One region of the Bacillus songklensis genome, then DNA from elsewhere that is predicted to be linked to it. Evidence: riboswitches for the same ligand, from Rfam matches in the RefSeq annotation. Region 1 holds a riboswitch; each other region holds the start of a gene.
The links. A riboswitch is a leader RNA that binds a small molecule or an ion and turns the genes downstream of it on or off. The one in region 1 is predicted to bind cyclic di-GMP.

Region 1 (5,467 bases):
ATATACTGCGCTTCATTGCGGAAGGGTTCAACCGTAATCTAACCGCAGTGGAGATTGAGGAAGGTCTAAGCCTTATGGCTGTAAGGAATATAGAAATTGAGGAAGAAACCGCAGTGACAACCGCAGTAGCGCAGCAGCAGTCTAATCAACAGGCGATTTCTGTTCAGGTGGAGGTGGGTGAACAGTTCCAAGAACTTATGAAGCAAACCCAGGTTGCTATGCAGATAATGGCTCAACAAAAAGAAGAAATTATGGAGCTGCGGAAGGCTGTTGCGGAACTGCGGAACCAGCAAGATAAGCAAAAAGAGTATATCGATTATCGATTAGAAAAGCGTGATGGTGAGTTAGTGAACGCGATGAAAGAGATGATGGAAATGAAAAAACAAGTTGCTGTACTTGAGGAACAGAAGGGCCAAAAGAAATGGTGGAGGTTTTGGTGACTCCTATTTGGGTGAGCTTGGAGGGAGGAAAAGAGGGAGAGAACAGGCTATAAGGCGGCTTGTTTTTCGTGCTATGCTGTTGGTTCGACCGAGACAGAGGGGAAAATCCTATTTGGTATGAGTTCTCGGTCGGCGTCAGCCAGGTAGCACGAAAAATTTTTAAAATCAAGGGCGACCGGAGGGAGTTCATATACCCTTGATTTTGAAAACCAATTCAGTTATTTAGGTTACAAAAGTAAGATAAATAATTGAAAATAGATCTGTAAATTATACTGTAAATAAAAGAGAACACTTTTTCTAATTTATTTACGGTGTTTTTGCGCTTAAAATCCCCCGATGCTTGCGAATACGGTTCTTTTAAGAATTCCGCAAACAACAGAAGACCTCACCCCATCCTCTTATAAGGATGGGGTGAGGTCTTCTGTTACTGCATTTAAAAGGAGCCTTGGTAAGGAGGCGAGGGATAGTGAAAAGACGATGACAAGTTATCTTTTCGACCTGATGGAGTAGGATAACACAATAACAGATATATTAATAATCTTTAGTTGTCGTTTTTTGTCGAATAGTGTAAAATTGCTAGGCTGAAACTACATCCACGAAAAATGGCAAACTTATCGAAAGATAAGGACGCAAAGCTACAGGTCTAAGGCAATTGCTATGATGGCTGAGCTGCCGAAAGGAGAAGTTAATAAAATGAAGTTAAATCATAAAATCAGAATGAGTCTGATTTTTATGTTATTTACTATTGCTGTTTATTATAAGGATGAATCAATTCTTAAACTGCTTGGGTTACATATTAATGGTGTGGAGGAAGAGATCTTTGATGATATAACCTTATTTATTTTGCTCTTACTCTTCTTTAATGTTTTTTTCTTGCAAGAAAAGGTATCGAAGTATCTTCAGAAGAGCCGCGAGCAATACCGATGTTTAATTGGACATTCTGCTCAGCCAATATTTGTCCGTTCTGAAGGTGAATTTATCTTTGTCAATCGTGCTTGTGCTAATCTTTTAGGAGCTTCTCATTTTCAAGAACTCCTTGAGAAGCCCTGGATGGATATTATTCATCCCGATTCTATAGAAACTGTAAAAGAAGTATTATTGAGACAACAGAAAGACAAGGACGAAGTTTCAAAGTATGAACTGAAAGTAATTAGATTTGATGGAAAAATCATTCATGTCGAGGTTATTTCGACTCCTATTGAGTACATGGGAAAAGATGCAAGAGAATTAGTTGTACTGGACATAACTCAAAGGAAACAACATGAAGAACTCATGAATCATTTAATCTACCATGATCAATTGACTGGTTTGCCGAATCGGCGATTTTTTCAAGAAACCTTGAATCAGAAATTAGATCAGTTTAAAAGTGAGAAACTTTTAGCTGTTATGTTTATCGATTTAGACGGTTTCAAAAATGTAAATGATACTTTCGGTCATGAAATAGGCGATCAATTGCTACAAGAGGTGGCCAAACGTTTAAATAATTCTGTTCGTGACAGGGATATGGCTGCACGATTGGCAGGTGATGAATTTACAGTAATACTGCCTGAAATTACACGAGAAGACGTTGTTCAAGTTGCCGAAAGAGTATTAGAAGAATTGCGATTACCTGTTATCTTGAAAAAAAATTCGGTAAAAGTTACGTCAAGTATCGGAATCGTTTTTTATCCCCATCATGGGGATAATGTAGAAACCTTATTGAAACATGCTGATCAAGCTATGTATCAAGCTAAAAAGCAAGGGAAAAACAATTATCTAATTTATACTGGTGAGTAGATTCTTTTTTCATAAAAGGTTTAGAGTTTTAGAAAATGTTATTTTGATAAATTTGTTTTTAATATATGTATTAGAGATTGCATAAAACCACCCCTTTTTATACAGCTGCCAGGCTTCTTGAGAAGCTGAAAACGTTGATTCATCAACGATGTATAAAAAGATGCATAAATAATAAAAATAGACAAGCCAAAACCCCTTGGGCGCCAAGGGGTTTGTTTTGGTGCAGGTTCCGGTAAGAATGGTTATGTAAACTAAAAATGTATGGGATATACATGAGAGAAAACGAAAAAACTACCTCGAGGATCAAGAGGTAGTTTTTTCATAGATTAGGTATAGAACTAAGGATTTTGTTACCGGGTGATGTCTCGCGGCGTCTTTTGTATTTTGTTCAAGGTGTTTGGATGTTATTCCCTTTATTTGTTTTGTGATAAGAAATCATGATAAAAATGCATTTATAAGGAGCAAACTAAGTAATGTTGAAAATTCTCCGTAGCTTTACACTTTTTTATCTTTTAAAAAAAGAGGACTAGTTCTAGTCCTCTTTACAAATTCGACTTTTGAAAAGATCTATAACTAATGGAATGGAATGGCACTTTATTTCTTTATTTAGCGGCATAAAGGGCTCTAACGAAGGTGGAGGTGCTTTTTTTACCTAGCCGCAGTTATAATATGTTGTCTGGAATTAAATTGAAGATTGTATATGATATTTTTTTCAATACAACATGATAATTATCATGTTGTATTGAAAAAAATACCTAATAAAAAGCGAACTTCTTGTTTATGAAGGAGGTTCGCTTTTTATTAGGTAAATATGTATTCAATCACATACATAAATTTATGTATGATTGCTTTTTTATGTATAGGAATAGTAATTATGTGTTTTTAGGGATATGTACCTTTCCTTAAAGGTTCAACTTTTCATATATCTATTAGAGAAGAGATATGTAACTCAAAGGAGGTTTTGAATTTGCTGCCTAGAAGACCACAACGACCCATGCACCCCTTTTTTTCTCCTAGCCCATTACGACGCCCCCCAATAAAGCAAAATAAGCAAGATTTCATGTCTCATTTTCGTACATCAGAAGGAAATTTAGATTTTATAAAGATTGCAGGAACGGCTCAACAAGCTAAGAAAATGTTTGATCAAGTAAGTCCTCTAGTAAGTCCTCTAATTACAAAATTTCTTAAAAAATAGCCTATTATAAAAACAGAAAGAAACCTACAAAAAAGTAGGTTTCTTTATTTAGCTTTTAGAAAATGCGTCGTCTTCTGAATCTTAAAAGGAAAAGAGCTGCAATTAAGAAGAAGGGGATAAATCTTCTTCCAAAGCGGGTACGAAGCATCATTCCTCCAGGAGGTGGGTCCCCGTCTATAATTCCTCTATAAACTCGTCCATAATGATCCATAACCTCAACAGGCTCTCCTTGATATCTTCGAACTAAATGCTCCACGTTATTCCTCCTTTCTGACACAAGATATGATTTTGAAATGAGAGGTACATGATCTTCATCAATGTTTGTGAAAATAGATATTTTAAGACAAAGGAAAGATCATTTAAATCTGCCCTTTGTCTTCTCAATAAGCGAAACGAAATCAACTGTTCCCATTAGATGATGTGAGGAATTAATAACCGCCAAATCCTGTACAAGAACATCCTACAATGACAAGTAAGACGAATAAGACAACAATTAACGCAAAAGCAGTGCGAATTCCATCGCTCATATTTAACACCTCCTATGGAGTATGAAGGGATTGCAGACATACAATCCCTACTTTTACATTATGTTTTCAAGAAATAGTTGGATTGGACAAACTCATTAGCTGAGGGAAAAAATCAACATTTTTAAGTAATATGTCAAATTAAAATAGACTATCCACTATCTTTATTTTTGTAGGGAGTAGTCTATTTTTTATGAAAATCAATTGTTAAAGCCTATAAAATTGATTGTTTTCGTTAATTCAACCACTAATAACCCATACCCATGCATACACAACCTACGATAATGAGGAGAATGAATAAAACAACAATTAACGCAAAACCGCCGCCATAGCTAGGAGCGGTAGTTGCAGGTGCTGTATAACCATAACCACCACAACCAAAGCCCATACTTGTTCACCTCCTATTGAGTAGTAAGGGATTGCTAAATTACGATTCATACTTTTACGTTATGTTCTCAAGAAAGAATTGGATTGGACAGACTCACTAATAGACAAGAAAATTCAATATTTTTCCAACTAATGCTATTAGAGTGCAGTTCTAATCATTTTTAAATTCAACAAAGACTAAAAGCGCATGTTATAACATGCGCTTTTAGCCAAGACAAAGAAGGTGTGTATGTCCGGTGGAGGATATTCAGGAGACTTTTGTCTCTCATGTTGTAAGATATGCAAAATATCATAAAAGGTAATGGACAAGTGTTGATATGAACGTGGAATTTTTAGCAATGAATTATTATTTGATCTACCCCCACTTAGCAAGTCTGGAAGCGAGGGTCTTCTCGTCGATTATGATAAAAAGGACAGATTGAGTAATCTGTCCTTAGCGAAACCGACTATTATGAATAGTTAAGTGGTAAATTCAAAGTAACTTTTAATATCCACCATAGGACATACAGGAACATCCCACGATGATAAGTAAGACGAATAATATAACGATTAAAGCAAACCCAGAACCGTAACCGTAACTTCCATCACTCATTATTTGCCCTTCTCCCTTCTATTGCTTATTGGGAAATTGATAAGCATTCAATACTCAGTACTAAATTATGTTTTTAAAAAATATTTGTATAGGACAACTTAATCAAATCATTGAGCAATCACGAAATTTACATATTTACCCAATTGGTGATTTTGGTTATAGCTATAACCAATGTAACATGAATAACATTTTGTTACGTTCGAAAATCTTTTATATAAACCAATACAATATTGAAAACTTTTATTTTCCTTCTGTTATTCTAAATGCTTAAAATTCTACAAACATCTCGACCATTGTCCATTTCACCTACACTTTAAACCGCATACCCTATCAAGAGAAGCTGTAAGTAATTTTTCCATTTATCTTTTATGGAAGGGAGTTGTAAAAATTGCCTAGAGATTATTACCATTTATGCTGTAAATATAAAGGAAGGCCAGTTGAATTAAAGGACAAATTAGGTAATGTTCATAGAGGTATGATAGAAAGAGTTACACCAACACATGTATATGTAAGACCATATCAACCTTATGGGCCAAGAAACCTTAGAGGATTT
Region 2 (5,467 bases), on a different contig from region 1:
AGAGCTATGTATTTAAATTTACAAAAAAAATACATTAAAATTCGACAAAAACCAACAAAAAAACCCATTTATACATTATTATAGGATGTGATAATTGCCTTGCAACGAATGATGGGACTGATTATGTCAAAAAGATAAATTAAACGGAGAAATTGAGCCCATAGTGCCATAATTGCGGTGCCCAGTTATTATAAGTTCGTATTGATTTATTAGCAGAATCTTTAGGGTAAGGAGATGTATTTTCCTTGTTTATGGAAGTTCCTTTAAAAGTTTGGTTTATATCAATAGTCTGTATGTTGATGCCACTTCTATTAGATGACTATTTTAACGGATTTTTAGAAGTAGTCTGGTGTCTACATCTTATACCAATATATATTTTTACTCATTTTTCACGACTTTCTGGCGGGATTATTCTTTGTTTTGTTTCGGTGTTTCTTCATGGCGCGTGGGAATTTGGAGAATATGTGAAAGAACAGGGAATTGATGTCCATGATGGTCAAATCTTTCTGCAGATGACTTTTATTAAAATAATCTCTATAGTTGGATTGAACCTTATACTCAATGCGATTAATAATCAAAAAATGGAATTTAAAATCATGAATCAAATTTTAGAGGAGAAATCAAAAGCCCTGGAAAAACTAGCCTTTCATGATTCGTTGACGGGATTACCGAATCGTTATTTGTTAAATGAGTATATTCAAAAAGCAATAGCACGAGGTAAAAGAACTAAATGTAAACTTGCGATTATGTATATTGATCTAGATGGGTTTAAGACCATTAATGACACGATGGGACATGCGATGGGGGACATGCTATTAAAGCAGGTGACGAAAAGACTCAACCAATCTGTCCGTGAGGAAGATATTGTGGCCCGGCAAGGAGGGGACGAGTTTATTATTTTGTTCGAAAATGTAGATTACACTCAAATTGTCGAAGTTGCCGAACGCATCCTTTATGGGTTTTCTAGTCCATTTTTATTGGGGAATGAATTTTTCTACACTTCTCCAAGTATTGGGATTAGCTTATATCCGGTAGATGGCACTGATGCGGAAACGTTGGTGAAAGCTGCCGACCAGGCGATGTATAGTGCTAAAGAACGAGGAAAAAATACGTTTCATTTTTATACAGCTGATTCCCATAAAAACCATTATAGAAAAATGAGATTAGAACAGGGGCTACGCAAAGCGATTGATTGTAACGAGTTGATCCTTCATTACCAACCCCAAGTGAATATACGAACAGGTGAAATCACCGGAGTGGAAGCTTTAATAAGATGGAACCATCCAGAATTAGGACTGATTTCACCGATGGAGTTTATTCCATTGGCAGAGGAATACGGCATGATTATCCCGATAGGAAACTGGGTTCTTGAAACGGCATGCAAACAAAGCCAATTATGGCGCCAAGAAGGAATGCCGTCTTTACGCATGGCTGTTAATATTTCGGTTGCCCAGTTTAAATCTCCGTATTTTACCAGAAAGGTAAAACGAATTTTAGAGGAAACAGGGATGGATCCCCGATTGCTTGAGTTGGAAATTACGGAATCAATCATGCAAGATATAAAAGAATCTACCTATATCATTAATGAACTAAGAGCATTGGGAGTGAATGTTTCCATCGATGACTTTGGAACAGGCTACTCTTCGTTAAGTGTTCTGAACCATTTACCCGTTAATAAGATAAAGATTGATCGATCTTTTATAAAAGACGTCACTAGCCAACCCCATACAACCTCCATTGTACAAAAGATTATTGAAATGGGGAAAGATTTAAGTTTTTTAATTATTGCGGAAGGAGTGGAAACGGAGCAGCAAGTGTCCTTTTTGCAAGGAATTCACTGTGATGAAGCTCAAGGCTACTTCTTTAGTCCGCCATTGCCAGCTCATGAAATGGAGCAGATGCTTAAAAAACCTGCCTTATTAAATTGTTAAAGAAAAGGTTCTGGTTCAAACCTCCAATGTTGTCAAAATACGCATAAAAATATAGTGTAAATACCGAACGTTATAGATGGTTTTCATCGTAAAAGTTCACCATAAAGGATTTAACTGCGAATAAAACGGACGCATTTATTAGTTAATGTTCATTTAGATTTTGCTATCTGATTCTTTTTGCACCAGAACCACATTGATATTTACTTTTAGGTAGAATTGGGATGAAAAAAGTTATTTCAATCCATGAATTAGGTATGCTAAGGCGAAGAATACCTACCGAAAAATGGCAAACCTGAACGAAAGTCAGGGACGCAAAGCCACAGGTCTAAGGCGAATTATTATGAAAGCTGGGTTGCCGAAGGAGAAAATAAAAATGAATTTGTTATTGAGTGAATCATCCATTGAAGTCTATAAATCTATCATTGAATATCATCCTGATGCGATTTTTGTTCTCTCCGTGGATGGAAAAGTCATGGAAGTGAATCAAGTGGTAACAAAGATATTTGGATACTCGCAGGAAGAAGTTCAAGGAATCCATTATCAAGATATCATCGTTCCTGAACATGTAGAAGCAACCAATCGGTATTTTGCACAAACGTTACAAGGAACTCCTTGTGAGTATGAAACGCAGGCTATTCATAAAAGTGGAGAAATTATCGATTTGCAGGTAAAGAACGTACCTTTGATGGTCAGCGGTGAAATTGTCGGTATTTTTGGTGTGGCGAAAGACGTGACAGAGCTGCATAAAACAAAAGCATCTTTAAACCAGATGGAAGAAAGGGTAAAAGCCCTTTTCAACTCCACTGGTGATGCTATCGACATCTTGGATTTGGATGGGAATGTCCTGGATGTAAACCCTGCATTTGAAGAAATCTATGGATGGAAACGTGAGGAGTTAATTGGAAATCGATTACCCATTATCCCCTCCTATCGGTTCTCTCAACAAGACGACATGGTGGAACAAGTGAAATTAGGTAAACATATCAAAGGATTTGAAACGACTTGTATCAAAAAGGATGGGACACCCGTTGAGGTGAGCTTAACCCTCTCCCCGATTCGAGATGCGAACGGGAACATTGTGGGAATTTCGGGTATTACCAGAGATATTACCAAACAAAAACAATTGGAACTATCATTAAAAGAAAGTGAAGAGCGTTATCGAAGATTAGTAGAACTGTCTCCTGAACCCATCATCGTTTATCAAAATGGACGAATCCAATATGCCAATCCATCTTGTATCAAACTGATAGGAGTATCGTCATTAGAAGAGTTGATAGGTAAATCCATTATGGATTATTTTCATCCTGATTCCGTTCGTTTGATTGAACATCGAATCAAGCAAGTAGAAAGAATAGGCATGGTTGTTGCTCCTACGGAAGAAAAATTAGTACGTTTGGATGGGACTGTGATTGATTTAGAAGTAACAGGAATCACCATGGATATGGTTCGAGGCGAAAGCAACTCCTGTTTTTGATGAAGAAGGTGATTTTAAGCATTTTCTTGTGGTATCAAGAGAAATTACAGAAAGAAAAATGTATGAAGAAAAACTAACCCACATGGCGTATCATGATGCGTTGACGGGTTTACCGAATCGGAGACTATTTAAAGAACGATTGAAACAATCCATCAAAGAGGCAGAGCGATATAGGCGTAAGATGGCAGTCATGTATATGGATATGGATATGGATAACTTCAAAGACATCAATGATACCTTGGGTCACGATGTAGGGGATGAACTTCTCGAGCAATTCTCCAAGAGGATACAAAGTTGTCTTCGAGAAAGCGATACCTTTGCACGACAAGGTGGAGATGAATTTACTATCCTTCTTCCTAATATTCAGGGAGAGGAGGAGGATTTACAAATAGCTGAACGAATTCTTACATCTCTTCAGGAACCTTGGAACCTTGGAGAATATAGCTTCCAAACCACTTCCAGTATCGGAATTGCCTTTTATCCTAAAGATGGAATTACAAAGAATGAACTGATGAAATATGCGGATATCGCTTTATACGAAGCGAAGAAGAATGGAAGAAACAATTTTAAAACTTATAAATTATAATGAGTAGATAGTAAAACTATAATAAAATGAAACCTTTTAGACTTTTAATCGTATATAAAATAAGAAATAAACAGATGCCTTATCATATCGAGAATCATTTTACTTTTTGGAGGAGCCTGTCACCAAGGGATACGTATGTCCTTATGGTGACAGGCTCTTTTTTCATTTTTTAGCTTGAAACACATTATAAAATAGAGAAAGGTGGTATTTAGGTGTTAATACTTCAATTAGCCATTATTTTAATTGCCTCTAAAATTGCAGGAGACATAAGCGTAAGATTGGGGCAGCCTTCAGTTCTTGGTAAACTTCTGATTGGAATTGTACTGGGACCGTCAGTTTTAGGATTGGTGACCGAGACAGAAACATTAACAGAATTTAGTCAAATCGGTGTCATACTTCTTATGTTTATTGCAGGACTAGAAACGGACATTGATGAATTTAAAAGGACTGGAAAAGCTTCCGCCTTTGTAGGTGTTGGGGGGATTATTGTTCCTCTTGTTTTAGGATATTTCGCTGGAATGATGTTGAACCTTACAGCTATACAGTCCTGGTTTTTAGGGTTATTACTTTCAGCTACCAGTGTAAGTATCTCTGTTCAAGCCCTTAAAGAGATGAATCAATTAAAATCCCGTGAAGGGGCAACCATTTTAGGGGCCGCCGTTATTGATGATGTTGTAGTCATCATTGCTTTGGCATTTTTAATGAGCCTAGCTGGCGGGGATGTCAATTTAGGCACGGTCGTATTAAAGAAAGTATTATTTTTTGCAGGAGCCATCCTTGTGGGGTGGAAAGTAGTCCCCTGGTTTTTGAAAAAATTTGCACCATTAAGAGTGACTGAATCTGTTATTTCCGCTGCTTTAATTATCTGTTTTGTTTATGCCTATCTAGCGGAATACACAGGGGTTGCTGCGATTATCGGAGCTTATATAGCAGGAGTAGCCATCAGTTTAACAGATTACAAACACGAAGTTTTCGAAAAGGTGGAAACGATCAGTTATTCTATTTTTGTTCCTGTATTCTTTACATCCATTGGTGTCGCTGCTCAGTTTAGTGGGATTACTAAAAATTTAGGCCTTATTGTTCTGTTAAGTATTTTAGCTATCCTTACGAAATTAATCGGTGCAGCAATCGGTGCCAAAGTGGCCGGATTCTCTTGGAATAGCTCGTTGGGGATAGGTTCAGCTATGGTGTCCCGTGGTGAAGTAGCATTAATTATCGCAGCTATTGGTTTAGAAACTAAGCTATTGAGCCAAGATATGTTTGCTGTTATTGTCGTAGTCATTCTTGTGACAACGATTGTAACTCCACCAATGATGAAATGGCTTTTTAAGTCAAAATCTAAAGTAGAAAATATAAAAAATGCTGGTTGACTAAATGAAGTCATTAAAAGGTAAGAAGGGAAAAGTTTAATTAATTTAGGGGAGAAAATGATATTGTACAATCAGCATAAGTTAACTAATAAAGCGGCAGCTAATC
Region 3 (5,467 bases), on a different contig from region 1:
GAAACGGAAATCTTGATATTAAACTTCCTACAAGAGAAGATGATTTAGGTAAAATTAATGAAGCATTCAATGAAATGGCATCTGAATTAAAATCTATGATTGTGAAAATCAGAGAAACCTCTGATACTGTATTACAATCATCCGAATTAGTAACAATTGTTACTGAACAATCGAAAGACCACTCTGTAAAAATCAGTGACAACATTAAACAAATGACAGCTGGAATTCAAGCACAAGAAGTATCAGTCACAGAATCAGCAGGAGCCATTGAACAAATTGCGGCTGAAATAAATTCTATCGCACATTCTGCTCAAGATGTTTCCGTAGTATCTAAACGTATGGAAGATTATGCTATGGAAGGCCTAGATGCAATCAGTGAAGTGGTTTCACAAATGGGAATCATTAACGATACCGTTAAACAATCAAGCAATATCATCAGCTCATTAAAGAAGCGTTCCGACGAAATTTCTAGTATCCTTGAAGTGATTACAGGTATCTCTAGCCAAACGAACTTATTAGCTCTTAATGCAGCAATTGAAGCCGCTCGCGCCGGCGAACACGGTAAAGGATTTGCGGTTGTAGCACAAGAGGTTAGAAAGTTAGCGGAAGAGTCCAACAAATCTACAGAGAAGATTTCAAAAATCATTGAAGAAATCCAAAATGAAACAAATAACGCTGTATCTTCCATGGAAATTGGTACAACAGAGGCAGAAAAAGGAACGAAGATTGCTCAAACAACCGGAGAACTTTTCTTTAAGATTAAAGAGATTACAGACCAAATTTCTACTCAAATCGAAGGAGTTTCGGCTGCATCTCAAGAAATTTCCGCTGGAACAGAAGAAGTAACCGCTTCTGTCAGAGACCTTGAAGCGATTGCACAGAATAACTCAAACTTCACTCACGAAATTGAAGATCGTACTGGGCAGCAATTAGAATCTGTCAACCAATTATCTAAAGCATCAAGAGAATTAAATGAGTTAGCACACGAATTACAATCAATGATTACTAAATTCAAAGCATAATAAAAAACCGATAGGAATAATTCCTATCGGTTTTTCTGCTTTCTTTGAACACATATTGATTAATCTTTTCTCCATTTATTACAAGAGGATCCCAATGAAGTGTTGTTTTATTCCGTTGCATCAATACATGGACATTAGGAATAGGTATAATCACTTTTTCAATCGGAGTTGGATTACTAACATTTCAGTGTATAAACAACAAAAAGCGACAAAGTAAACCTGTCGCTTTTGTGCTCCCTCTTATGCTATTTCTATAAACAAAATCAAACAAGAACTAGAGATTTTTGATGAACATTCATGTGTTCTTTCAAAAAGCTAATGTATCTGTCCACTTCTTCGATTGTGGTATATGGTGAAATGGAGAAAAATTTATGTACATAAACAGGTAATCTTTTATCCCCATCACGAACATGAATTAATCTTTGTTTTGAGGTATTACCAAAGTAAACCCTTTCTCTTTCTACGCCGATTAATTCAGCAAATTCACCATTATATTCATTAATCTCAACTACTTCATCTCTTGTTAATTTACCCCCTAGTTCTTCTTTCCAAAGAACTTCATTTGGATAAAATCTAAAGGTTGTAACTGGAGATACTTCGTTTGTAACTGCTACATTTTTGAATTCTCTCAGTAGAGATTCTCTAAAAGCTATATTAACACGAATATAATTAGCCAATAGTGACTGATAGCCTTCAATTCCCATTGATAGTAGTGAAGCATAGATAGAAATCGCACTGCCCATACGAGAACATTCTAACGTGTAGCTTGTATGATAACTTCCATATCCTCTATTACCCACATAAGGCGTTTCGGAAGCATCTAAGTCTATATATCTTAAATCTTCCTTGTTTTTCACTAGGAATAAACTTGTTATATAAGGTGTCTGACCTAACTTGTGAAAATCAAAGACCATACTATCAGCCAAATGTATACTTTGGAATTTTTGTTGGTATCTTTTCAATACTGAAGAAACACTATCTTCTAAATGTAATGGATTATTCGCAAAGTCATATTCATTAAAGAATGTGTACATACCACCCATCGCAGAGTCAGCATGGACGTAAATAGGCTTTAAATTATATTTTTGCTCTAATTCACTTGTGATAGCTTTAATACCTTTAATATCATCAATTCCAAAGGTGTCTGTTGTTCCCATAGTCGCAAGGATATACGCCGGTATTCCACCTTCAGAAATAACTTTCTCCATTTTCATTTTCAGATCTTCTAAATTCATGGAATGGTCATCATTTACCTCCACACGAATCATGTTGTTTACACCTATACCTGTTGCTTCCACTGATTTATAAAGACTGTAATGAGATAATTCGGAACAGAAACAAAATATGTTGTTAGGAACCCCTTCTTTATTTGATTCCGGAAATTGACGAGCAACCGCAAGTCGTAATGAATTAAAGACCGCTCCTTGTCCTCCCCATGTTGTATATCCAGCACTTGTATTTTGGTCATACCCTACAATTTTGGATAACATACTAGTCACCATAATTTCCGCTTTAGCTGCACCTGAGCCTTCAACATCCCAAAGGGCATTCCCATTTAACAGAACCATTACTAAGTTCCCTAAAATACTAGCTATATTCGGTAGCGGAGCTGCATTTGCTACATAGTTACTATTAACAAATCGTTGTCCTTTTGCAAGATCGATTAGTTCCGTAATTGTAACTTCCATCGGTAACCCTTTTCTCGGTACATTTGACTCTTCGATAATACGATTATAATAATCTTTAGTATAATTAGGCATTTGCCCCAAAGTTAATTTTGAGGGGTCTTTTAATTCATCAATATTAGTGAAAATAGTGTTTATGTATCCTAATATTTTTTCTCTTTGTTCCACATTTCCATCAGCACTAGGGAATAATTGTTGAAGTTGATTCATTGTTGTCATTTGATAATCCTCCAAATTTCAATGCTTATTTTTTTACGTATTATTTAATAAAGCTTACTATCCATTCTAATGCACCTAATACATCTAGAAAAACGACAGTTATAGCAATCGGTGTAACGTATTTCAGTAAATAAAACCATATATTAAAGAACACTTTCCCCACTTTCGAACCTTGCTGTAATTCTTCTAATAAGCCGGTTTTTGAAACCTTAGTGGTAACAAATATAGAAATAGCCAACGCTCCTAAAGGCATTAAAACATTACTTACAGCGAAGTCTACCAAGTCAAAAAATGTCTTATCAACTATTTTAAAATCAGCCATTACCCCATAAGATAAACATGAAGGAATTCCTACAATAAAGATTAATCCTCCGATTATCCAAGTGTATTTCTTGCGATTTTCATTTGTATTTTTCGTTAAAGCAGATACTGCAATTTCTATCATAGAGAAGGCAGAAGTTAATGCTGCGAATAAAAATAATACTAAGAAAGCAATAAAGAAAACAATTCCAAATGGCATTTGAGTAAATACTGCCGGTAAGACCGAAAAGATTAAAACTGGTCCTGCATCTACCTCTAAACCAAAAGAGAATACTCCCGGAAAAATAGCTAATCCCGCTAACAGAGCTATCAAAAGGTTCATAATAACAATTGATAAAGCCGATTTAGGTAAGTCCTGTGTTTTAGGAAGATAAGAACTATAAGTTACCATTACAGAAACTCCTAAAGAAAGTGAAAAAAATGCTTGACCTAAAGCAAAGAGAATACTTTCAGAAGTCATTTCCGTAAAGTCTGGTACTAGAAGAAATTTAACTCCTTCCATTGCTCCGTTTAGACTTAATGAACGAATTACTAGAATAATAAAAAGAATAAATAAAGCAGGCATCATAATTTTACTTGCTTTCTCTATCCCTTGTTGAATCCCCTTTGCTACAACAATAATCGTTATCAAAAGAAAAACTAATTGTCCTAACAGTGTAGATACAGGATCAGCGATAATTATTCCGAATAGCTGACCATACTCAGCTTGTGATAGTCCATTTAAACTACCAGTGGATGCTTTAATTAAATAAAGGATAATCCATCCACCTATCACACTATAGAATGATAAAACTAAGAAACAAGAAAATACACCTATTTTTCCTGTTATATGCCATAATGTATTGGGTGCTAATTTTTTATATGTCGTAATAGCGTCACTTTGCGAGCGGCGACCAATTACGAATTCACCTACTAAAAGCGGATAACCTAATAATAGAGTGAAAAGTAAAAATACAAGAAAAAACGCTCCCCCACCACTCGTACCAGCTACATACGGAAATTTCCAAATGGCCCCTAATCCAATAGCCGAACCAGCAGCTGCTAAAATAAATCCTAGTTTTGATTTCCATTGTTCTTGTTGTGACATTTTTTACATTCCTTTCTGTTCTTAGATGACTGAAAGATTATAATAATAAAAATTTAATTTTGATATTAAAAAACCCCACCAAAAAGATTGGTGGGCATATATAAACAAAGGGGTATGTTACTAAACTGAAAATTACCCTCTTATCTTATATATCCAATCCTTTTCGGTAACCCGGCGATCCTAGCCAAAATAAGCCTTAGACCCGTAGCTTTGCGTCCTTATCTTTCGACAAGTTTGCCATTATCGAAGGTGTTTCTATCTTTAACATCGTAATTAAATAGGTTTTATTTACTAGTAATTTATACCTGTGATATATTAACTCCTTTATTTTAACTTGTAAATATAGTTCTATAAAAATTTATTTTTGGTGCAAAAATATTTACTATATAAGTTGAATTAAAGGATTACAGCCCATCTCCGTCGAAGTATACGTATAACATTTACCAATGAACGGAGAGAAATCCCATGACTGATTCACGTCAACATGAAATTCAAACCCTGCTTGCATCGATGAAAACCACGAAAGATAAACGAATGTATAAACGTTATCAAACCATCTACTTCTACTTACAGGGCTATTCTAAAAAAGAAATCACGAACATGATCGGTCGTTCTGAAAAAACCATCTATAATTATGTGAATGCCTATGAGGAAAAAGGGCTGGACGGCTTAATCATGGGACAATCACCGGGGGCACCTCGTAAATTAACCCCTGAACAAGAACAGGAATTAATTCAAGTCATCACAACCAAACTGCCAGTCGATGTTGGTTTTCCAGCTAAACATAATTGGACCTTGGCGATCATCGCTTCTTTTATCAAAAGAGAATGGAACCAAACCTATACTCTTCGTGGGGTATCCCGACTTTTGTATGATTTAGGTCTCCGTTATACGAAACCCACTTATACGCTGGCAACAGCTGACCCGGTAAAACAAAAAGAGTTTGTAGAAGAGATCTTTCCTGCCTATAAAAAAACTTCTGAATGAGGAAATCGATCATCTTCTGTTTCAGGACGAGTCCATGATCCGCGATTATCAAGCTCTCGGGCATACATGGTTTTTAAAAGGGAAGCAGCGAATCATTCCCACTTACGGAAAGCATCAAGGTGTCAAACTTATTGGTACACTTAACT
Region 4 (5,467 bases), on a different contig from region 1:
CGTTCATACCAAAAAAACTTGCAACGATTGTCGGAAATGAAAGCACAATCGTAATAGATGTCAAAAATTTCATCACAATATTCAGGTTATTGGAAATGATCGACGCAAACGTGTCCATCATTCCTGTCAGGATATGGCTGTATGTGTCGGCCATCTCAATGGCCTGTGTAATTTCAATGATTGTGTCTTCCAACAAATGCTCGTCGTCTTCGTACATTCGCAAGTATTTTTGACGTAATATTTTATCAAGGACCACCTTGTTTGACTTTAAAGAGGTCGTAAAGTAAACTAAACTCTTTTCAATCGCTAAAAATGCATAAAGTTCTTTGTTTTTCATCGATTGATGCAATTCTTTTTCGATTTCGTTTGTTTTTCGGTTAATTTGCTTTAAATAGCGCAAATAATACATCGAAATGACATTTAAAATTTGCAGGGCAAAACGTGTCTTTTTATAGGTGAAAAACCCCCGGACTTTTCGGTTTAAAAAATGGTGTAAAATCGGATTATCTTCCAGGCAAACCGTCACGAAACAATCCGGTGTAATAATGATACCAAATGGAATGGTTTCATAAACAGAGGACTGGTTGCTGTCATATGAAATAGACGGATAGTCAACGATAATCAACACATTGCCGTCTTCCTCTTCGATCCTTGAACGCTCATCATCATCGAGCGGGTCTTTAATAAAGTCCAGCGGCAAATTCAAATGATTGGTAACACGTCGAATTTCTTCTTCCGTTGGTGAGATCATGCTCACCCAGGAGCCTTTCGTGATTTCCTCCTGCTCATGGAGCCTTCCATTTAAATCCGTTAAGTAAATGTTCAGCATGTGTCAAACCTCCTCCTTTTCAAAGAGAAAGTCAGCATACCTCTCTATCAAAGAAGCTGATACAGTTATCGGTAATCATACAATCTGATAAAAGTGACATCCTGACTCCCTCTATGTTCATACTTGGCCCAGGATCACTGGAATTTTGGCTACTCAACCGATATCAACTCCTCTTCTTTCATTTACTCACAACTTCTATCATAACGCTTATCCTTTCGTTTGTATACAGGGAAAAACAGCAATCGGGCTGCATTTTAAAAAAATTACAGAAGGTAAACAAAAGAAATCGTTTTTATTCTTTGTATTCAAAAACACCCATGATGTTTGTACAGAACATGGGCGTTTCTACTTATTTTAGTATGTTTTATCCTATAAAAAAGCAAAAGCGTTTATGCCCCCATAAACGCTACTTCCCTTTATCCTGTTTCAATTTCCACTTGTTAAACTCCAAAAATTGACGAAACTCTTCTTTGGATACGCCTGATTCCATCGCTTCGCGCACTAGGTTCGCCCATTCAGAATCAAGTTGTTCGTAGACGGACGAGGATTCTTCTTCGTTAATTAATGACTGGACAGAAATATCCAACACCGCTGAAATTTTTTCTAAAAACTGGACAGAAGGATTTGATTGAAGATTGCGTTCAATCGAGCTTAAATATGACTTTGCGACACCTGCTTTTTCTGCTAGTTCGGATAGTGATAACTGTTTTTGCAAACGTAATTGTTTAATACGTTGACCGATCATATTTACACCCTCTCTTTCTCTTACCTCCCTTATCATAACATACCAAATATGCCATCGTTAATAACATCCATGCAAAAACAAAAATTTTCCGACTACTCCTACCGGCTGTGGCTGGTGAGAAATGCTTTAATATCCTCTTCTGATATGCCGCTGTCCAATGCTTCTAAAACTAAATCAATCCATTCTTCATCCAATAGCACGTGTATTCTATTTTCCTTTGTAACCATGGTTTCCTCCTAAAATACATTTTGTATCTCAGGCAGCCCAGCCGTCATGATTGGGATCCTCCAACTTTAGACCCGTGACTTTGCGTCCTTATTTTTCAATAAGTATGCCCTTACTGAAGAAGATGAGATGATGATTACACAAATCCCTACAACGATGTTCCTGTGACATTAACACTATGAACATAAGTATAATGTAAACCAGTCCGAAATTATGTTGAAGGCTGTCAGTATTTTATTGAATTTTACAAATATTAAGAAACAATTTCCTACATAATTTTGATTATATCTTCATTTTTTGATAATCTGATCTTTTTGCTGTTGGGTAATAATACCTATTTTATAAAACAAAAAGGCATATTGTTGTACTTTTTGTTGAGAAGAAAGCCATTTCATTCGAAATACCCCCTTGTCTTTTTACTTTATTATATTTACTCTATTCAAAAATGTTTCTTCAAGGAAATAAAATCCGCTCTAATATGTCTAATAATCGACCATTGAACAATATATCGATTAATGAGACAATAAAAACAAGCATGGGAGCATCTCGGTCCTATGCCGAATATATTTTTAAAAGAAAGGAGCGGTTTCGGTGGAATTGGTGTTTCTTGTTTTATTTTTTTTCATCTTTTTAGCAACAGCCTTTGCAGGCGGTAAAAAGCGAAATCACCGCTCTTACAATTCTTCGAGTTCTTTTACTCCCTTTACATACGAAAAAGATAATGATAATGATTCCTCGTTCTCAAGCTGGAGCAATTCTGACAGCGGCGGCGGTGACAGCGGTGGCGGCGGCGATTAAGCCATCGCTTTAAGTATTTATAAGTTTCTAAACGTAGAAGTGGAATCTATACTTTCTTATCTAGTGAAAAAGGGTTCGTTTCAGCGGAAACGAACCCTTTTTTATTAGTTTGTGACGGCACCTTGACAGTTTCCGTAATAAATGACATCACTTTCGTGAACATGAACACCTGAACGTTCTTCAAGCGCTGCTTCCAGCATTGCTTTTGCTACGTTCTCTGCTTTGATTGGCTTGAATTTACGCCATTTCCCGATAAGACAAAGGGATATGCTTTTTAATACATATTCACCGATTTTCTCACCTAGACGAAACTCACTGCGCTGCCCAAGTAGTAAGGACGGGCGAAAGAAGTGAGTGGAACGAATGTACAAGTTACAAATATCTTCTTCCGTTTGACCTTTTACCTTATTGTAGAAGATCGGCGAACGAAGATCCGCACCGATTGCGGTAATCGTTAAAAAGTTGCGGGCCCTTTTCTTTTCGGCAAGCTTGGCAGCTGCCAGCGGATACTCATAGTCCACTTTTAAAAAGTTTGCTTTTGTTTTTGCTTTCTTCATCGTCGTTCCAAGACAGCAAAATACATCATCTACATTAAATTCATCTTCGTATTTATGGAGCTCATCAAAATTAATTTCAACTTGCCTCAGCTTTTCGTGCTGAATCAACAGCTTGTTGCGGACCAAAATCGTGACTTGGCTGTACACGTTGCTTTGAAGCAGCAAGCTGAGCAGCTCTCGACCGACAAGACCAGTTGCACCAAGCAAAACTGCCGATTTTTGCGACATGTTTTTCACCCTCTTAACTAAGTTGTCAAACCTGAAAACAGGTTATATTCTGCGACCCATTTTTCTTATCTGAATGAATGATGCCTAGTTCCGCGGGCTAAGCCCCCCAGCTGTTTCACTCTCTCCTATGACGTCCAAAGTTCCAACATCTTGTCCGCTTGAACAAGTTCATTCCATTTCTCTTATTATCGATTATCGATCTTTTCAGGATATAAATCATGATTCATTAGTCGATATTCTGCCATTTTTTCGTACTTTGTGCCAGGACGGCCGTAATTTACATACGGATCAATGGAAATACCGCCGCGCGGTGTGAATTTACCCCATACTTCAATATAACGGGGATCCATCGCTTCAATTAAATCGTTCATGATAATATTCATGCAGTCTTCATGGAAATCTCCATGATTTCGGAAACTAAATAAATATAATTTTAATGACTTGCTTTCCACCATCTTTTGGTCAGGGATGTAGCTGATGTAGATGGTTGCAAAGTCAGGCTGGCCGGTTTTTGGCAAACTGCTTTACTAAGCAGGTGGACTATATCATATTCTTATTTAACTGCGATATTAAATAAGAACCCTCGCGCTTCCATCGTTAGTTACAAAACAAAAACCTACGATGTACTCTACTCTCTTCCCCACACATTACATGAAGTCGCTTCACATGTGAGTGATTTCGATAGTCTCTGCACCTTCCTTATTATTAAGGCTTGGCTCAGGATTAGGATTATATTTACGGAGAAGATTAATCAGTCTTTCTAAACTGGACCAATCCATATCTAGTTCTTTGGCAAGTTCATTAATACTTTTACCAGAGTAGATAAATTCGTTTAAAAACCAAATTCTGTTTCTCCATGGGGTGTCTGTTAACATAAGCACACCTCCGAACAAACGTTCTTGATATACTTATATTATAGAACAAACACGCTAATTTGTAAAAATATCCCTTCCCTGAATTCACGAGGTTTAAGCGACAGTGTCGCCACTGAAGTGTGCCCTTATTGACACAAGCTTGTAAACTCCGGACAGTTGAATTTCACGAAATAATCACGATTCTGATGTTTATTATCAAATACTTCAAGAATCTCCGGTGTGTACTCGAACAAATACTTTGTTCCTTGGTTGCCCAATAAGGTAACACCTTGTAATTCTTCGTCTTTTCTTCCTGTCATGTTAGTTTCCTCTCTTTCCTCGCTTGTCATTCTATCAGCGATTTGAATTTTTGTGAATACGTCTTTTCATTATTTTTTTGTAAAGTTTTTGAAAAATGCTTACACGCCCCGTTTATTTCCCCAGACGAGCGTATGAAGCTGCGGTAATGCTCTTACGTTGTTCATAGAAGGTGATGTCACAATTTTGTTGATGAGCCACTCAAATTTTGCTAAAAGCTCCTTAATTAATTGATCGTCATTTGTCGTACCTGCATCTTCATTCCCGACTTGAACGAAAAACGGGACGGATGGATACCGTTTATGAACGTTTACAGCATATTGAAAGTCATCATCATCAAATATGACCACTTTTAAGCTGACAGCATGATGACGATTATTTTGATGCAATTTGTTCATGACGTCATCTAAAATGTCGAAGTTCGTCTCCATTCCTGAACTTGGCGGTTTCGGTGAAATCGTCAAATCGTCAATGTGTAAAAACCAATCCTGCCAGCGGCTTCCCTGTGTTTCAAGCGCTGTACGGATATCGTTTTGTCTCAGCAAATCGATCAGTTCAGAAAGAGCTGCAATTAAAGCCGGGTTTCCTCCTGAAATCGTCACATGATCAAAACAATCACCGCCCAGGTCCTTTAGTTCGGTCCATATCTCTTCCGCTGTCATCTGACGGATATCGTCTTTCGCCGATCCGTCCCACGTGAAGGCCGAGTCGCACCAGCTGCATGAATAATCACAGCCTGCTGTACGAACAAACATCGTTTTCCGCCCCACAACCATGCCTTCTCCTTGAATGGTCGGCCCAAAAATCTCTAATACCGGAATTTTTTTAGCCATGGCGCTTCACCTTCTTCGGACGATACACGACATAGCTTGTTGGGGTTTCACGCACGAACACCTGCAGGCATTTCGGCTTG

Region 2: linked by a shared signal. The riboswitch ahead of ACFOU2_RS10120 (PAS domain-containing protein) and the one ahead of ACFOU2_RS01980 (diguanylate cyclase domain-containing protein) in region 1 are both predicted to bind cyclic di-GMP.
Region 3: linked by a shared signal. The riboswitch ahead of ACFOU2_RS16380 (sodium-dependent transporter) and the one ahead of ACFOU2_RS01980 (diguanylate cyclase domain-containing protein) in region 1 are both predicted to bind cyclic di-GMP.
Region 4: linked by a shared signal. The riboswitch ahead of ACFOU2_RS12885 (anti-repressor SinI family protein) and the one ahead of ACFOU2_RS01980 (diguanylate cyclase domain-containing protein) in region 1 are both predicted to bind cyclic di-GMP.

The regions. Positions count from the first base shown of each region.
Region 1 is NZ_JBHRZT010000009.1:67-5,533, forward strand. It holds partial or broken gene ACFOU2_RS01975 (hypothetical protein) at 1-440, shown strand, start outside; cyclic di-GMP riboswitch class I at 1,035-1,117, shown strand; gene ACFOU2_RS01980 (diguanylate cyclase domain-containing protein) at 1,101-2,216, shown strand; gene ACFOU2_RS01985 (YppG family protein) at 3,211-3,411, shown strand; gene ACFOU2_RS01990 (hypothetical protein) at 3,467-3,667, opposite strand; gene ACFOU2_RS01995 (YjcZ family sporulation protein) at 3,840-3,938, opposite strand; gene ACFOU2_RS02000 (YjcZ family sporulation protein) at 4,183-4,323, opposite strand; gene ACFOU2_RS02005 (YjcZ family sporulation protein) at 4,807-4,914, opposite strand; gene ACFOU2_RS02010 (hypothetical protein) at 5,303-5,467, shown strand, end outside.
Region 2 is NZ_JBHRZT010000043.1:94,127-99,593, reverse strand. It holds gene ACFOU2_RS10125 (putative bifunctional diguanylate cyclase/phosphodiesterase) at 465-1,931, shown strand; cyclic di-GMP riboswitch class I at 2,207-2,291, shown strand; gene ACFOU2_RS10120 (PAS domain-containing protein) at 2,305-3,405, shown strand; gene ACFOU2_RS10115 (diguanylate cyclase domain-containing protein) at 3,371-3,991, shown strand; gene ACFOU2_RS10110 (cation:proton antiporter) at 4,204-5,361, shown strand.
Region 3 is NZ_JBHRZT010000067.1:232,942-238,408, reverse strand. It holds gene ACFOU2_RS16390 (methyl-accepting chemotaxis protein) at 1-1,022, shown strand, start outside; gene ACFOU2_RS16385 (pyridoxal phosphate-dependent decarboxylase family protein) at 1,286-2,917, opposite strand; gene ACFOU2_RS16380 (sodium-dependent transporter) at 2,967-4,334, opposite strand; cyclic di-GMP riboswitch class I at 4,497-4,583, opposite strand; partial or broken gene ACFOU2_RS16375 (IS630 family transposase) at 4,800-5,467, shown strand, end outside.
Region 4 is NZ_JBHRZT010000052.1:313,252-318,718, forward strand. It holds gene ACFOU2_RS12875 (magnesium transporter CorA family protein) at 1-829, opposite strand, end outside; gene ACFOU2_RS12880 (helix-turn-helix domain-containing protein) at 1,236-1,574, opposite strand; gene ACFOU2_RS12885 (anti-repressor SinI family protein) at 1,673-1,801, opposite strand; cyclic di-GMP riboswitch class I at 1,830-1,920, opposite strand; gene ACFOU2_RS12890 (hypothetical protein) at 2,391-2,597, shown strand; gene ACFOU2_RS12895 (oxidoreductase) at 2,702-3,382, opposite strand; partial or broken gene queF (preQ(1) synthase) at 3,568-3,906, opposite strand; gene ACFOU2_RS12905 (hypothetical protein) at 4,045-4,257, opposite strand; gene ACFOU2_RS12910 (hypothetical protein) at 4,383-4,556, opposite strand; gene queE (7-carboxy-7-deazaguanine synthase QueE) at 4,656-5,387, opposite strand; gene queD (6-carboxytetrahydropterin synthase QueD) at 5,380-5,467, opposite strand, start outside.